Regions from separate parts of the Kribbella orskensis genome, predicted to be linked through region 1. Evidence: riboswitches for the same ligand, from Rfam matches in the RefSeq annotation. Region 1 holds a riboswitch; the other holds the start of a gene.

Region 1 (7,911 bases):
CAGCAGGCGGAGTTTCTCGGCCGCGTCGGAGCCGGGCGCCGCGGTGTAGACGACGATGCGCAGGTCGCTGCCCGGGACGGTGAGGACATCGCAGTCGAGGGTGATCGCGCCCAGCTCCGGGTGGTTCACCGTCTTGCGCTCGGATCCATGGAAGGCGATGACTGGTTCTTCCCACAGCCGCGCGAACAGCTCACTGCCGGCCCGGAGCTCGTCGATCAGGGCTCGCAGGTCCGGGTCCTTCGGATAGCGCGCGGCCGCGGCGCGCAGGTCGGTCACCATCGCGTCCATGAAGTGCTCCGCCTGCTCGGGCGTCTGGACGACCCGGCCGAACCCGCCGACCTCGCCGTCCTGCGAAGCCGCGGAGAAGTGCCGCCAGATGATGTTGCGGTGCCGGCCCCGCAGTCCCGACGGATCACCGATGAGCGCTGTCCAGAGGGGATTCCAGCTGATCATCGTCCACGCCGCGTCGCACACGCTGAGCGGCGCACCTTCCAGCTGGTCGACCAGCCGCTGCACACCAGGCGGGATGTACGCCGAGACGCGGCCGGGCGTCGGCTCGACCTGACCCGCGAGCACGAACAGATGGTTGCGCTCGGCATCATTCAGCCGGAGCGCCCGGGCCAGTGCGGTGAGCACCTGGACCGAGGGCGCGGACGACCTGCCTTGTTCGAGCCGGATCACGTAGTCGACGGAGAGACCGGCCAGTTGCGCCAGCTCCTCGCGCCGGAGTCCGGGGGCTCGCCGCCTGTCCCCCTTGGGCAGGCCGGCCTCGACCGGCGTCACACGATCTCGCCAGGCGTGCAGCGTCCTTCCAAGTTCTCCCACCTCGCCAGTATGTCCGCCGCTACCCAAACGAGCCTGGTACTGCCAGTCCCCAGGACATGCGGTGCTCTGTCTGCCTCCGCGAGCAGCAAGCAGCCTGAGGACATGACCACAACACTGATCACCGGAGCCAACAAGGGCCTCGGCTACGAGGCCGCCCGACAACTGATCGCCGCCGGCCACACCGTCTACCTCGGCGCCCGCGACCTCGAACGCGGCCGCCAGGCGGCTGACGAGCTGGGCGGCCGAGCGGTCCAGCTCGATGTCACGAACGAAGAGTCGGTGGAGGCAGCGGCGAAGCTGATCGCCGACGAAGCCGGCGGACTCGACGTTCTCGTCAACAACGCCGGGATCGCCGGTCCGGCCATGTCCGCGGCGGAGCTGACCGGGGACGACTACCAGGCAGTCTTCGACACCAATGTGTTCGGACCCGTGCGGGTCCTGCACGCCTTCCTGCCCTTGCTAGAGGCAAGTAGCACCGGCGTGATCGTCAACGTCAGCAGCGGCCTCGGCTCGGTCGCCGCCGCGACCGATCCCCAGACCCGTACGGCAGCCGTGCCGGGCTGGATCTCGGCGCCGGCGTACGCCGCATCCAAGTCCGCGTTGAACATGATCACCGCACAGTACGCGCACCAGTTCCCGCACCTGCGCATCAACGCGGTCGACCCCGGCTACACAGCCACCGACCTCAACGCCCACACCGGTCCCCAGACCGTCGAACAAGGCGCCGAGATCATCGTCCGCCTCGCAACCCTCACGCCCGAAGGCCCCACCGGCCAGTACCTCAGCCTGATCGGCGTCGTCCCCTGGTAGTGCTTCAGGATCGGCAGGCGCGACAGGATCGGTAGCGCTACAGGATCTTGTCGAGCAGGCCGAGTAGGGCATCGGTCAGGGACGGCTGGTCGGGCTCCTCGGGGTTGCCCGGTGGGTTGCTCGGGGTGTCCGGGGGTAGCGGCGGGTCGGTCGTCGGAGGCGGGGGCGGCGGGGTCTTGGTGGCCGGCGGGATGGACGGGTCGGGATGTTCGGCGGGGTTGGTCGTCGAACTGCCGGGGACCTGGGGTTCCGCGGGCCGGTCGGCCGAGCCGGGGGGCCACGAGTTTGCGACGGAGCGCTCGTTCCATCGGCCGGAGGTCGACGGGTCATCCGCCGACCGGCCGGTGGTCGAGCGGCCGTCGGCCGAGCCGGTCGATGGTCCGGTCGTCGACGGCGCGACCGTCGGCAGGACGGCCGGCGGCACGGTTGGGTTGGAGACCTCGGGCGGGATGGACGGGAAGTTCTTGGCGGGCAGACGACTCGGCTGGGGGCCGGCGATCGGACTGGTCGCGTCCACACCACCGCCCGGCAGCGGGATCAGCGGCGCGCCGAGGCGCGGCCCACCCAGCAGGCTGACGGACACCAGGACGGCATAGACGCCCGCAGGGGCGGCGACGAGAACGGCGATCCGGCGAAGCCCCCCACGCTTACGCCCGAACCTGCGTCGTTCTGCCTGTTCTTCCTCAGAGAACGGCTTCACAAGTCCGGGAGAGTAGCGGTTGACCAGCCGTTTCAAATAGTCCTGGAACTACTTTCACCATCACGACGCGATATCAGGCAGCAAGATGACCTGACTGCGACCAACCCTGCACAGGGAGTCAGCATCGGCTCGCTGGTGGACGGGCAGACCGCACGATCCTGTGCCAGCCTGCTCCCATGACTAGCGGACTCCTGCTGCACGGACTCGGCGCCACCGTCCGGGTCTGGGACGGCTGGCCCTCATCTGACCAGTGGTTCGCCCCAGACCTGCCGGGCCACGGCTCGGCCGCACCACTGCCGGAGTACAGCTTCGGGTCGATGGCGGCGGCCGTCGCCGAGAGCCTGCCGGTACGTCGGGGTCTCACGGTGCTGGGGCACTCCCTCGGCGGGGTGCTCGCCCTCGAGCTCGCCAGCGGCCGGTACGACGTCCAGGTGGATCGGGTGATCGCGCTCGGCGTCAAGGTTGTGTGGTCCGAGGAGGACCTCGCGCGGGCGGCGGCACTGGCGACGAAGCCGGTGGCCTGGTTCGAGACCCGGGACGAGGCGGCCGCGCGGTACCTCAAGGTCTCGGGGCTCCAGGGACTCGTCGATCCGGCCAGTGACGCGGTGGACCACGGCTTGGTGCGCGAAGGTGAGACGTGGCGACTGGCTTTGGATCCGCGGGCGTTCGGGGTGGGTGCCCCGGAGATGGCGAGGTTGATCGCCGACAGCCAGGCGGACGTGGTGCTGGCACGTGGTGAGCTCGACCCGATGAACACGGACGCCGAGCTAGCGGCGCTGCACGATCGGGTCGTCACCCTGCCCGGCCTTGGCCACAACGCCCACGTCGAGGACCCGGCAGCGGTGGCGGCGACCACCCGCTGACCGTCAGCACTCGATGACGTTGACGGCGAGGCCGCCGCGCGAGGTCTCCTTGTACTTGACCTTCATGTCGGCGCCGGTCTCGCGCATCGTCTTGATCACCTTGTCCAGGGTGACCACGTGCACGCCGTCGCCGTGCATCGCCATCCGGGCCGCGTTGATCGCCTTCACCGCCGCCATCGCGTTGCGCTCGATGCACGGGATCTGGACCAGGCCGCCGACCGGGTCGCAGGTCAGCCCGAGGTTGTGCTCCATCCCGATCTCGGCGGCGTTCTCGACCTGCTCCGGAGTACCGCCCAGCACCTCGCACAGTCCGGCCGCGGCCATCGAGCAGGCCGAGCCGACCTCGCCCTGGCAGCCGACCTCGGCACCGGAGATCGACGCGTTCTCCAGGTAGAGCACGCCGATCGCCGCGGCCGCGAGCAGGAACTGGACGACGCCGTCCTCGGTCGCGCCGGGCACGAACCGGCGGTAGTAGTGCAGCACCGCGGGAATGATGCCCGCGGCACCGTTCGTCGGCGCGGTGACGATCCGGCCGCCGGAGGCGTTCTGCTCGTTCACCGCGAGCGCGAACAGGTTGACCCAGTCCATCACCTTCAGCGGGTCCACCGACCACTTGTCGCTGCTCAGCTTGTGGTGCAGCGCGTGTGCCCGGCGCGGCACCTTCAGGCCACCCGGCAGGGTGCCCTCGGTCTCACAGCCTTCGTCGACGCAGTCCTGCATCACCTGCCAGATGTGCAGCAGGCCGGCCCGGATGTCCGGCTCGGTCCGCCAGGCCAGCTCGTTCGCGAGCATCACCTCGCTGATCGGCAGCTGCGACTCGCGGCACCGGTCGAGCAGCTCGGCGCCGGACAGGAACGGGTACTTGAGCGGTGTCCGGTCCTGCACGATCCGGTCCCCGGCCGCGGCGTTCTCGTCGACCACGAACCCGCCGCCGACCGAGTAGTACGTCCGCTCGCGCAGACAGGAACCGTCGGCCGCGCGGGCGACGAACGTCATCCCGTTCGGGTGGTACGGCAGCGCCTTGCGCCGGTGCATGACGAGCTGGGTGTTCTCGTCGAAGGCGATCTCGTGCCGCCCCGCGAGCCGCAGCCTGCCGGCCTCCCGGATCGCGGCGACCCGGCTGTCGACCGAGCGGGTGTCGACCGCCTCGGGGTCCTCCCCCTCGAGGCCGAGGATGACCGCCTTGTTGCTGCCGTGTCCGTGACCGGTCGCGCCGAGCGAGCCGAACAACTGGGACTCGACGGCCGTCGTACGCTCCAGCAGACCGTCGCCGGCCAGGCCGAGAGCGAAGGTGCGGGCGGCTCGCATCGGCCCCACGGTGTGGGAGCTCGACGGGCCGATCCCGATGCTGAACAGATCGAAAACACTGATCGCCATGTGCGGAGGTTCCTTCCGGTCGTCATTGACCGATTGGTTTGCCTCCCCGCTCTGTCGGACTGCTGTCCTTCAGAGGTGCCTCGCCCGTGCGGTGAAGGTGCCTGAGAGATTCTTGGGGAGAGTTGCTCCTACGGCGCCCGGTTCGAGCCCGGGTCTCTCCCGCACGGGTTCATGCGGCTGCTGTGTAGTTGTCGGCAGTTGCCTGCAGTTGTCGCCTGGACGGTACGGCGCTGTCGCCACGCCCGTCAATCCGGCGATGGAGGCGGTTCCCTCTCGCGATGGATGCGGCCCCGGCCACCCGCGGCGAGGCTGAGGCCATGACAACGACCGCGCGTAATCCGGACGTGGCGCGGGTACCCCCGGCGTGGATGAGCTGGGTCCCCCGGCTGGCCCTCGGCTGGGCAACCGCCTACGGCCTCGTGCGAGTCTGGTTCGCCACCGGGCACGCGCCGGAGTGGAAGTTCCCGGGTGGCGACCTGCTGATCCCCGACTGGCCGTCGGTGGCTGCCTGCCTGGTCAGCGCGGCTCTGGTGGTCGCGGCGACCACCTGGCCGCGGTACCGGCTGGTGATCGGGCTGCTGTGGGCGGCGGCCGCGGGGTGGGTCGCCGTGTCCGCCTTGGCTCTGCTGGACGTGGTCGGTGGCCTGCTGCCGGGGCTGGGGATCCCCTGGGACCTGGCGGGGATGCTCAGCCGGATCGGTGCACTCGCTGGCGCGGCATTGCTGGCGGGAACGGCTCTGGCTCGGCAACGCCAGCTGGACCCGACCTGCTTCGGGTGCAGCGGCCGCAGGCAGTCACTGACCTCCACACCGAGGTGGGCGGTGGCAGCAGCGTGGATAGCGGTCGGGGGTTGCTTGCTCCGCTTGGCGGCCCAGGCTGTCGTCGGCTTCGACACAACGCCCCATGCCGCCGGTCTCTCGATGCTGATCTTCGAAGGCGGCTTCCTGCTCGCCGGGATCGCACTGCCGCTACTGCTGGTCTACCGGCTCGGCAAGGTGTTCCCGCGGTGGATGTTGCTGCTGCCGGGTGCCGGCCTGGGCGCGGGCATCACGGCGTACTTCGGTGTCGGCCTGCTGCAAATGACCGCCGAAACCCTGCAGGGCAAGGTCGCGTTCGACGGCATCGACCTGCCGCAGAGCTTCTTCTGGGTGGCAGTACCGGCCTACTTCGTCTGGGGTGTGGGCCTGGCCGTCGCGACCTACGCCTACTACCTGCGGACTCGCAAGCCCTGCAGGCGTTGCGGTCGTCGTTAGCGCAGGCGGCCGGTGCGCTGGGCCCAGAGCTCGAAGAACCAGGTGAACAGCGGCGGGATGCTCGCGGCCAGGGCGACCAGCGTGGTGAGCCAGGTCCAGCGCAGCGGCTTGCGGACGACTGCGACCGTGATCACGTAGGCGATGAAGATGGTGCCGTGGATCGGCCCGAAGATCTTCACGCCGACCTCGTTGTCCGACAGCACGTACTTGAACAGCATGCCGATCAGCAGCCCGGTCCACGAGACCGCCTCGGCGATCGCCACCACCCGGAACCACCTGGCGTACTTCGATCCGGTGCCGGCCGCGGTCACATCGGCGGAGTCGATGGCGGGGTTGGCGGGGCTCGCGGCTGGAGTCGTCTCAGTCATCAGGTCTGTGACCCTAACAAGTCCCCGAAGCCGGTCGGGGGATCGGTCCGGGGTCAATCCCGATGTGCGTGGGAATGCGATTGCCGAGGATCAGGTCGTTCCCCAACGAGAAGGAAGACCTGTGAATCTCAGACTTCGAAGGACCGTCGCAGGAGGTGCGGTGCTGGCGACCGCGCTGGCCGGCGTCACCTTCGCGCCGACGCCCGCCACCGCGACCGCAGTACCGGAGACAACAGCACAAGGTTTGCGGTGGTCGGACTGTCTGCCGGAGGCAGGCGACACCGAGGAGGACAAGGAGCTGCTCGAGGGCTCGCAGTGCACCACCCTGCAGGTCCCGGTCGACTGGAACCATCCACACGGCCCGACCTTCGGACTGGCCCTCGCCCGCCGGCCCGCGAAGGATCCGGGCCACCGGGTGGGCTCCCTGGTGTTCGGACCGGGTGGGCCGGGCGACTCCGGGGTCGAGCGGATCCGGACCGGGATGAGCAGGTTCAGCACGAACCTGCAGGACCGGTTCGACATCGTCAGCTTCGACCCGCGAGGGATCGCGCGCAGCAACCCGGTGAAGTGCTCTGCGGCCCTGCTGGCTCAGCAGCCGTCGCCGATCATCCGGTCGCAAGCGGAGTTCGACCAGACGCTGCGGTACAACCGGAAGCTCTCCAAGGACTGCCGGGCCAACACCGGGCCGGTGTACGACCACATCGACAGCCTGCAGATCGTGCACGACCTGGACGCGATCCGGGCGGCTCTCGGCGAGTCGAAGCTGACGTTCCACGGCAGCTCTTACGGCACCCTGCTCGGGGAGCTGTACGCCGAGACGTATCCCAGCCGGGTCCGGGCGATCGTGCTGGAGAGCGTGGTCGACCACAGCCTGGGCACCAGCGCGTTCCTCGACACCCAGGCGTCGACCGCCCAGGACTCCTTCGACGAGTTCGTGAAGTGGTGTGACGCCAACACCGACTGCGTCCTGCACGGGCGGGACATCCCTGCTCTGTGGGCGAGCCTGCTGGCGCGAGCTGACCTCGGTGAGCTGCCGAACCCGAAGGTGCCGAACACGGCCCTGCCGCCGTTCATGCTGAGCTTCCTGGCCTTCCGCCAGCTCTACGACCCGCAATGGCCGGCGCTCGCCGGACTACTGAAGCAGCTCGACGAGAGCAAGCCGCCGGTCGTCGTGTCACCGCCCACGCCCACCGGGCTCGAGTCGAACACGTTCGCGGTGTTCTGCCAGGACTGGAGCCTGCCGGTGAGCAGCTATTCGCAGTACTCCGCTCAGCTGAAGCGACTGGCCAGGGACTACCCCGAGATGAAGTATCCCGGTGCGCTGCTCGCGATCGCCAGTTGCCTCGGCTCACCGACCCGGGTGGACAACCCGCAGCACCGGCTGAAGGTCCGCGGCCTGCAGACCCCGCTGCTGCTGATCAACTCGATCCACGATCCGGCCGCCGGCTACAACTGGGCAACCGACGTGGCGCGCCAGCTCGGCCGGCAGGGCGTCCTGCTCAGCTACGAAGGCTGGGGACACGGCAGCTACACGACCAGCCCTTGCATGGAACGTCCCGTGGACAGCTACCTGGTCTCGCTCCGGCTGCCAGCGCGCGGCGACTCCTGCCCCGCGATCCCGCCGGCCTGAGGTTCGGGCGACGCGTCAGGCTGACCCGCGAGTGATCCCCGGCACCGGGAAAAGAACCGAGGCCCCCTCGCCAGCAGGGAGAGGG
Region 2 (7,911 bases), on a different contig from region 1:
TACCCCGGGTCGATCCAGAACTCCGCATACCGGGCGAGATCCTCGATCGTGCTCCAGAGCTGACCCGCCGGGGCCATCGCACCCGCGTCGTGAGCGGGTTCCTCCGAGAGCCGCCCGCTGAAGGGGTGCACCGAGAACCCCTGAGCGGCCGGCGCCAGCGGGAAGTACGAAGTACGGCGCATCTCCAGCGGCTTCAGGATCCGCTCGGTGACCAGTTCCATCCACGACGCACCGCGCAGCCGGGAGGCGATCTCGCCCAGCAGCGCGTAGCCGAGGTTCGAGTAGTGGTAGCGGCGATCGGGCCGGCCCGCCGCCTGGGACTCGTCCATCGTCGCGGCCAACGTGTCGAACGAGACGCCCGGGTTGCGCTCCCACCAGTCGCCCTCGGGTTCGGCGTTCATGCCGCCCGAGTGCGAGAGCAGGTGCCGCAGGGTGAGATCCCCGAACGCGATCCCGGGCAGGTGCTTGCCCACGGCATCGTTCAGCGCGAGCAGCCCGTCGTCGCGGCACTGCATGACCAGCACCGCGGTCAGCGTCTTCGTGATCGACCCGATCCGGTACTGCACGTCCGGCCCCGGCTCGAGTCCACTCGCATCTGCGAACCGCCCGCGCGACCCGGTCCAGACCAGCTCGCCGTCCCGGACCACTCCGGCACTGATCGACGGCAACTTCCACTCACTCTGGGCCGCTGCCACCTCGGCGTACAGGGTGGCAGCGGTGTCAGGACGCATCTGCGATCCCCGCACAGTCGCGAGCGGTGCTCGGCGCGGTAGCTCGGCGTGCTGGAGTGAAGGCCTCGATGTTTTTCCATCGTGGCCTTTGCTCCAGTGCGGCGAGGTGCCGTGCCGAGTGCCGCGCAGCACGTGCGGGGGTCGCAGATGTGTCCTGAGGACGCAGGGTCACTCAAAGGCCTCCGGGGAAGGGCAGGAGCAGATCAGGTTGCGGTCGCCGTACGCGCCGTCGATGCGGCGGACCGGCGGCCAGTACTTCGTGGTCCGGTCGACGGACTGCGGGAACGCCGCCTCCTCGCGGGTGTAGGCGTGCTCCCACTTGTCGTTGATCACCGAGGACGCCGTGTGCGGCGCGTTCACCAGCGGGTTGTCGCCGGCCGGCCACTCCCCCGCCGCGACCCGGTCGATCTCGTGCTTGATCGCGATCATCGCGTCGCAGAAACGGTCCAGTTCCCCTAGATCTTCTGATTCCGTCGGCTCGACCATCAGCGTGCCCGGCACCGGGAACGACATCGTCGGCGCGTGGAAGCCGTAGTCGATCAGCCGCTTCGCGACGTCGTCGACGGTGACACCGGTCTCCTTCGTCATCGGCCGCAGGTCGAGGATGCACTCGTGCGCGACCAGCCCGTTCTCGCCCGTGTAGAGCACCGGGAACGTGTTCTCGAGCCGCTTCGCCACGTAGTTGGCGGTCAGTACGGCGGCCTTGGTGGCCGAGGTCAGCCCCTCGGCTCCCATCATCCGGATGTACGCCCAGGAGATGGCCAGGACGCCGGCCGAGCCGAACGGTGCGGCGGAGATCGGACCGACACCCGAGTCCGGACCGGCCTGGTCCAGCAGCGGGTGGTTCGGCAGGTACGGCGCGAGGTGCTCCGCGACCGCGACCGGACCGACGCCCGGGCCACCGCCACCGTGCGGGATGCAGAACGTCTTGTGCAGGTTCAGGTGGCTCACGTCGCCGCCGAACTCGCCCGGCTTCGCGAGGCCGAGCAGCGCGTTCAGGTTCGCGCCGTCGACGTACACCTGGCCGCCGTTGTCGTGGACGATCCGGCAGACCTCGGTCACGCTCTCCTCGTACACGCCGTGTGTGGACGGGTAGGTGATCATGATCGCCGCGAGCTTCTCGGCGTGCTCCGCGGCCTTCGCCCGCAGATCCTCCAGGTCGATCGTGCCGTCGTCGTTGCCCTTGACGACGACCACCTTCATGCCGGCCATCACCGCCGAGGCGGCATTGGTGCCGTGCGCGCTCGCGGGGATCAGGCAGACATTGCGGTCCTCGTTGCCCTGGGCCCGGTGGTAGCCGCGGATCGCGAGCAGGCCGGCGAGCTCGCCCTGCGAACCAGCGTTCGGCTGGATCGACACCTTCGCGTAGCCGGTCACCTCGGCCAGCCAGCGTTCCAGCTGACCGATCAGCTTCACGTACCCGGCGGCGTCCTCGATCGGCGCGAACGGGTGCAGGTCGGAGAACTCGGGCCAGGTGACCGCTGCCATCTCGGTGGTCGCGTTCAGCTTCATCGTGCAGGAGCCGAGCGGGATCATGCCGCGGTCCAGCGCGTAGTCGTAGTCGGACAGCTTGCGCAGGTACCGCAGCATCGCCGTCTCGGACCGGTGCGTGTTGAACACCGGGTGGGTCAGGTACTCCGTGGTCCGGGCCACCTCGGCGGCCAGACCGGCGCCGCTCAGCGATGCGTCGTACCGGACGCCGAAGGCGCGGCAGACCCGGCCGAGGGCGGTGGGGTCGGTCTTCTCGTCGCAGGAGATGCCGACGTGGTCCGCGTCCACCTGACGCAGCCAGATGCCGGTCTGCCGAGCCGCGTCGACGACGTCCGCCGCGCGGCCGGGAACCCGGGCCAGCACCGTGTCGAAGAACTGGTCGTGGACGACCTCGACCCCACCTGCGCGCAGCGACGCGGCGAGGCTGTCGGCGTGCTTGTGCACACGCTGCGCGATCGCCTCCAGCCCGTCCGGGCCGTGGTAGACCGCGTACATCGAGGCGACCACGGCGAGCAGGACCTGCGCGGTACAGATGTTCGAGGTCGCCTTCTCGCGACGGATGTGCTGCTCGCGCGTCTGCAGTGCCAACCGGTACGCCGGGTGGCCGTCTGCGTCGACCGAGACGCCGACCAGGCGGCCCGGCAGCGAGCGCTCGAGGCCCGCGCGGACCGACATGAAGCCGGCGTGCGGACCGCCGTAGAACAGCGGCACGCCGAAGCGCTGGGACGAGCCGATCACGATGTCCGCCCCGGCCTCCCCCGGTGCCTCCAGCAGCGTCAGCGCGAGGAGGTCGGACGCGACGGCGACCAGCGTCTCGCGCTCGTGCGCGGCGGCGACCAGCGGCTTCAGATCCCGTACGACGCCGCCGGAGCCCGGGTACTGCACCAGGAAGCCGAAGAAGTCGCCCTCGGGCAGGCCGTCGGTGGTGTCGGCGACCACGACCTCGATGCCGAGCGCCTCCGCCCGGGTCTGAACGACCGCGATCGTCTGCGCGAAGCAGTCGGCGTCGACCAGGAAGCGGTTGCTCTTGCTCTTGCGGTTGGACCGGTGCGCCAGCGTCATCGCCTCGGCGGCGGCGGTGCCCTCGTCCAGCAGCGACGCGTTCGCGGTCGGCAGGCCGGTCAGGTCGGACACCACGGTCTGGAAGTTCAGCAGCGCCTCGAGCCGGCCCTGCGAGATCTCCGGCTGGTACGGCGTGTAGGCCGTGTACCAGGCGGGGTTCTCCACCAGCCGGCGGACGATCACCGACGGGGTGAAGGTGCCGTAGTACCCCTGGCCGATCATCGAGGTGGCCACGTTGTTGCGCGCGGCGAGCTGCCTCAGCTCGGTCAGCGCGTCCACCTCGGAGGCGGGTTCCGGCAGCCGGAGCGCCTCGGTGGAGCGGATCGACGCGGGCACCGCGGCATCCACCAGCGCGTCGACATCGGCGTACCCGAGGGTCTGGACCATCCGCGCGATCTCGTCCTGGCGCGGACCGATGTGCCGGTCGGAGAACGCGGCCGAGATCTTCGGGGATTCATGCACAGTCATCTGAGAGGCTCCGTTGCTGACTATTGCCGGTGGCCTCCCCCTCTGTCACGCATGCACGCTCCAGAGTCGCCTGAGGCACCCGGTCCATGGGCCTGAGAGGTTCCGGGGAGGAATTGCCCCTTCGGCGCCCAGCCGCCGTGCCGGTGAAGGACGCGAGCTGCTGGGACTCTCCCGAGTGCTGTGTACGGCGTGTCCGAGGTTACCAGGAACCTTCGAAGAGTTCGGGCAGCAGTCGCCCGGCAGCCGGCCGCGCGGTGTCTGCCTGCTGCTCGGTGGCGTACGTCATCGGCCAGCGGACCCGCGTGCCGACGTCCGCCCAGCCACCAACCGTGGCCAGGAACTTGTCCAGCGTCGGGCTGGACAGACCTGCGCTCTGCAGCGGCGCGATGTGCTCCGCGAAGAATTCCCCGATCCGCCGCTCCACGTCGAGCGCAGCCCCTGGATCCTTCAAGATCTGCTCGTACCAACGGACAGCACCAGCAGGCGACAGAGCAGCGACATTCGAGTAACTGCCGTGCGCTCCCAGCCTGGTCATGCTCGCCAGGAAGTGCCCGGGCACGAAGAGCGACACCCCTGACTCCAGCGCGCGATCGAACCACTCCTCGTCCCCACCCGCCGACTTCAGCCCGACCAGTGTCGGTACTGCGCGCGCCAGGTCGACGAGCAGCTCAGGCCCGACTTGCGTCTTCGCGTGCGGTGGGTTGTAGAGGACAAGCGAGACTCCCTCGGCTGCGGCGGCCGCGCCGGTCAGGAAAGCCGTGGTCTCCTGGTCGTTGAGAGGCAACCAGTCCGGCAGGATGACCTGGATCCCGGACGGGCTGAGCGCAGCGGCCCGGCGTACGCGATCCAAGGACAGCTGGGCGGATGGGTGGCTGGCGCCCAACTGGAAAGGCAGCTTCGCGGCCTCGCAGGCGGCGGCCAGAGCACATTGATCTCGTCGAACTCGGGCTCGGTGAGGGTCTGGAACTCGCCTGCCGTGCCGTGGGCGTAGACACCGTCCAGGCCCGCAGTCAGCAGGGTCTCGAGCTGCTGCTCCAAGCGGTCGAAACGATGCTGTCGTCGGCGTTGAGCGGCAGCAACAAAGACGCCCACACACCGCGGAGATCTACCGAGGTGAGTGGGCGCACTGAGTCTGGCCGGGTCAGCCGGTCATGCGGGCGCGACGGCGGGCGGCGAGCTCGTCGCCCGCGTGGCCCTCGGAGCCGTCGGCGTGCGCGTCGAGCCGCTCGGTCGGCAGCTCGGACAGCGAACCCTCGACCTCGCGCCAGACACCGCCGAGGGCGATGCCGAAGACACCCTGGCCGCCGGCCAGCAGATCGATCACCTCGTCGGGCGAGGTGCACATGTAGACCGAGGCCCCGTCGCTCATCAGCGTGATCTGGGTCAGGTCATCGATTCCACGCTTGCTCAGGTGGGCGATCGCGCTGCGGATCTGCTGCAGCGAGATGCCGGCGTCGAGCAGCCGCTTGATCACTTTCAGCAACAGCACGTCGCGGAAGCCGTACAGCCGCTGGGTGCCGGAGCCGGTGGCCGGGCGCACGGACGGCGAGACCAGTCCGGTGCGAGCCCAGTAGTCGAGCTGACGGTAGGTGATGCCGGCCGCGGCACACGCGGTCGGGCCGCGGAAACCGACGTCGTCGGGCATCGGCGACAGGTCGTCGTCGAAGAGCAGACCCTGCACGCCGGCGGTGGCTGCCGCCTCGGCGTGTGCTTCGGACGTCGACTGCGCCGTCAGATCAGTGTCGCCGGTGCGTGTCACGCCTGAGCCTCCCTGGGTACCGACTGGAACGGATCACATCCGTGGAGTTACAAGACCCCACAACTCCTTCAAGGTAAGCCGCCGACCAGACCCGGTCAACGACAACCGCCCCGAGCCGGACGCGTGTCGCGCCCCCAACTCGAATCGTTACCTGTCCGCCCTTGTACCAGCAACGTTCAACCTCAGCCTATCCCGCACGCATCCTCACCACCTGCCCCTGCGGTCGGCGGGGTGTCGAGTGGCGGGCTGTTCGGCGACTGGCGCCTTACGAGCCGCCAGTCGTCAAGTAACCCGCCAGCGGTACCTGCCGCACCGTCGCTCGGTACAGCCCGGCCCTCAGCAGACCGGCCGGGATGGTTGGAGTGGCTGCGGCGTCAGCCAGGTCCGGCCGCGAGCTTGCGCGCGTGCCAGGCGGGGCAGGTGGCGCGGCCGACAGCGGACGGACACCACTCAGGTACTGATTCTTGGTGCTCAGCTCTTGTCGAAGTCCTCGGGGGTGACGTGGTCGAGGAATTCGCGGAAGCGTTCTACTTCTTCCTCTTCGACTACCTCGTCGTCGTCGTCGGTCTCGGAGTCCGGGACCGGGATGCCGGCCTCGGCCAGGATCTCCTCGGTGCAGAAGACCGGGGTACCGGTGCGTAGCGCGAGGGCGATCGAGTCCGACGGGCGGGCGGAGATCTCGGTCTTGTCGTCGAAGACCAGGATCGCCTCGAAGACGCCGTCGGTCAGGTTCACGATCCGGACCTGGCTGAGGGTGTGGCCGAGCACCCGGATCGTCTCGGCGAACAGATCGTGGGTCAGTGGGCGGGGTGGTTCCATGCCCTGCTGGGCGAAGGCGATCGCACTCGCCTCGGCCGCGCCGATCCAGATCGGCAGGTACCGCTCGCCGCCGACCTCCCGGAGCAGCACGATCGGCTGACTCGAGGGCATCTCAACCCGGACTCCGACCACGTCGACTTCGCGCACACCTTCAGCCTACTCTGCGGGCCAGCCCCGGGCTGGCCCCCCGGCCAAGTCCCCGCCACCACCGGTCGAAGGCACCCGCCCCCGCACCCCGGCGCACGCGCGGACACGCCCCTGAGTACGGGCGCGGCGCACCCCGGAGTACTGAGTTCGAACGCGGCCACGGACTACGGATCAGCGGGTGAGGCGGGAGCGGACCAGGGCGGCGTGCAGACGGACGGCCAGCGCTGCCAGCTCCAAGGTCTTGTCGTCGCGGCGCGGCTGGACCACCTGCTCGATCAGGCCCACCTCCCGATCCGCGGCGGCCCGGAACGGCCGCAGGTGCCGCGGTTCCACCCCGTACTGCGCGAACTCGGCGGCGGCCTTCGCGATCAGGATCGCGTCGCCGTCGTAGTGGTTGCCCCGGGCCACCACCAGGTTGTGGCTCTCCAGCTGCTCGAGCAGTTCGGCGCTGATGTCCGCCGCCGCGCGCAACTCCTCGCGGGTGAGCTTCAGCTCGGTGCCATAGGTGGAGAAGTCCTCGGCGTCCGGCAGCCCGGCCGGCTGCGGCAGGTGCTCGGGCGCAGCGGGCCGTCCGCCCGGAGCGGGGGGACGGAGGCCGCGGTCCATCGCGCCCAGGTGTTCCTTGATCACCTTCAACGGAAGGTACTGGTCGCGCTGGGAGGTCAGGACATAGCGCAGCCGCTCGAGGTCGGCGGCGCTGAACTTGCGGTAGCCGGACGCGGTCCGCGCCGGCGTCACCAGCCCCTCCGCCTCCAGGAAGCGGATCTTGGAGATGGTGACGTCGGCGAACTCGGTCTGCAGCAGCTGCAACACCTCACCGATGCTCCACCCACCGACCGATGAGCCCACGACCGATGAGCCACCGACCGGTGAGCCCTCGATCGGTGAGTCGCCGAGCGTTGCGTCAGGCTTGGCCACTGGCGTAGTAGACCAGACGGTACTTGCCGATCTGGACCTCGTCGCCGTTCGACAGCTGGAGCTCGTCGATCCGGTCCCGGTTCACGTAGGTGCCGTTCAGGCTGCCGACGTCGCGGACCTTGACGCCCATCCCGTCGCGGCGGAACTCCGCGTGCCGGCGCGACACCGTCACGTCGTCCAGGAAGATGTCGCTGTCGGGGTGGCGGCCCGCGGTGACGACGTCGACGTCCAGCAGGAACCGGCTGCCCGCGTTCGGGCCGCGCTGGACGATCAGCAGCGCGGAGCCGGCCGGCAGTGCGCCGACGGCGGCCTCGTCCTCGTCGGACAGTTGCTCACCGGAGTCGAAGCGCTCGGTCTCGGGCTCGATGCTGATCGGGGTGAGCATCGCGGTGTCGGTCACGCCGGGTGCGGTCACCGGACGGTCCGCGCCAGGGAGCATCGTTCCGCACTGCGAGCAGAACTTGCTGCCCTCGGAGTTCTCGTGCCCGCACTGGTTGCAGAACGGCATGCTGTGAT

Evidence for each region. A riboswitch is a leader RNA that binds a small molecule or an ion and turns the genes downstream of it on or off. The one in region 1 is predicted to bind glycine.
Region 2: linked by a shared signal. The riboswitch ahead of gcvP (aminomethyl-transferring glycine dehydrogenase) and the one ahead of EV644_RS18385 (L-serine ammonia-lyase) in region 1 are both predicted to bind glycine.

The regions. Positions count from the first base shown of each region.
Region 1 is NZ_SLWM01000006.1:100,532-108,442, reverse strand. It holds gene EV644_RS18405 (helix-turn-helix transcriptional regulator) at 1-825, opposite strand, end outside; gene EV644_RS18400 (SDR family oxidoreductase) at 928-1,635, shown strand; gene EV644_RS18395 (hypothetical protein) at 1,673-2,335, opposite strand; gene EV644_RS18390 (alpha/beta fold hydrolase) at 2,512-3,198, shown strand; gene EV644_RS18385 (L-serine ammonia-lyase) at 3,202-4,575, opposite strand; glycine riboswitch at 4,655-4,747, opposite strand; gene EV644_RS18380 (hypothetical protein) at 4,893-5,828, shown strand; gene EV644_RS18375 (DUF3817 domain-containing protein) at 5,825-6,196, opposite strand; gene EV644_RS18370 (alpha/beta hydrolase) at 6,357-7,826, shown strand.
Region 2 is NZ_SLWM01000002.1:21,345-29,255, forward strand. It holds gene EV644_RS05225 (serine hydrolase domain-containing protein) at 1-731, opposite strand, end outside; gene gcvP (aminomethyl-transferring glycine dehydrogenase) at 900-3,752, opposite strand; glycine riboswitch at 3,823-3,936, opposite strand; gene EV644_RS05235 (dihydrodipicolinate synthase family protein) at 3,952-4,635, opposite strand; gene EV644_RS05240 (MerR family transcriptional regulator) at 4,894-5,511, opposite strand; gene EV644_RS05245 (bifunctional nuclease family protein) at 5,983-6,477, opposite strand; gene ftsR (transcriptional regulator FtsR) at 6,649-7,395, opposite strand; gene EV644_RS05255 (zinc-ribbon and FHA domain-containing protein) at 7,382-7,903, opposite strand.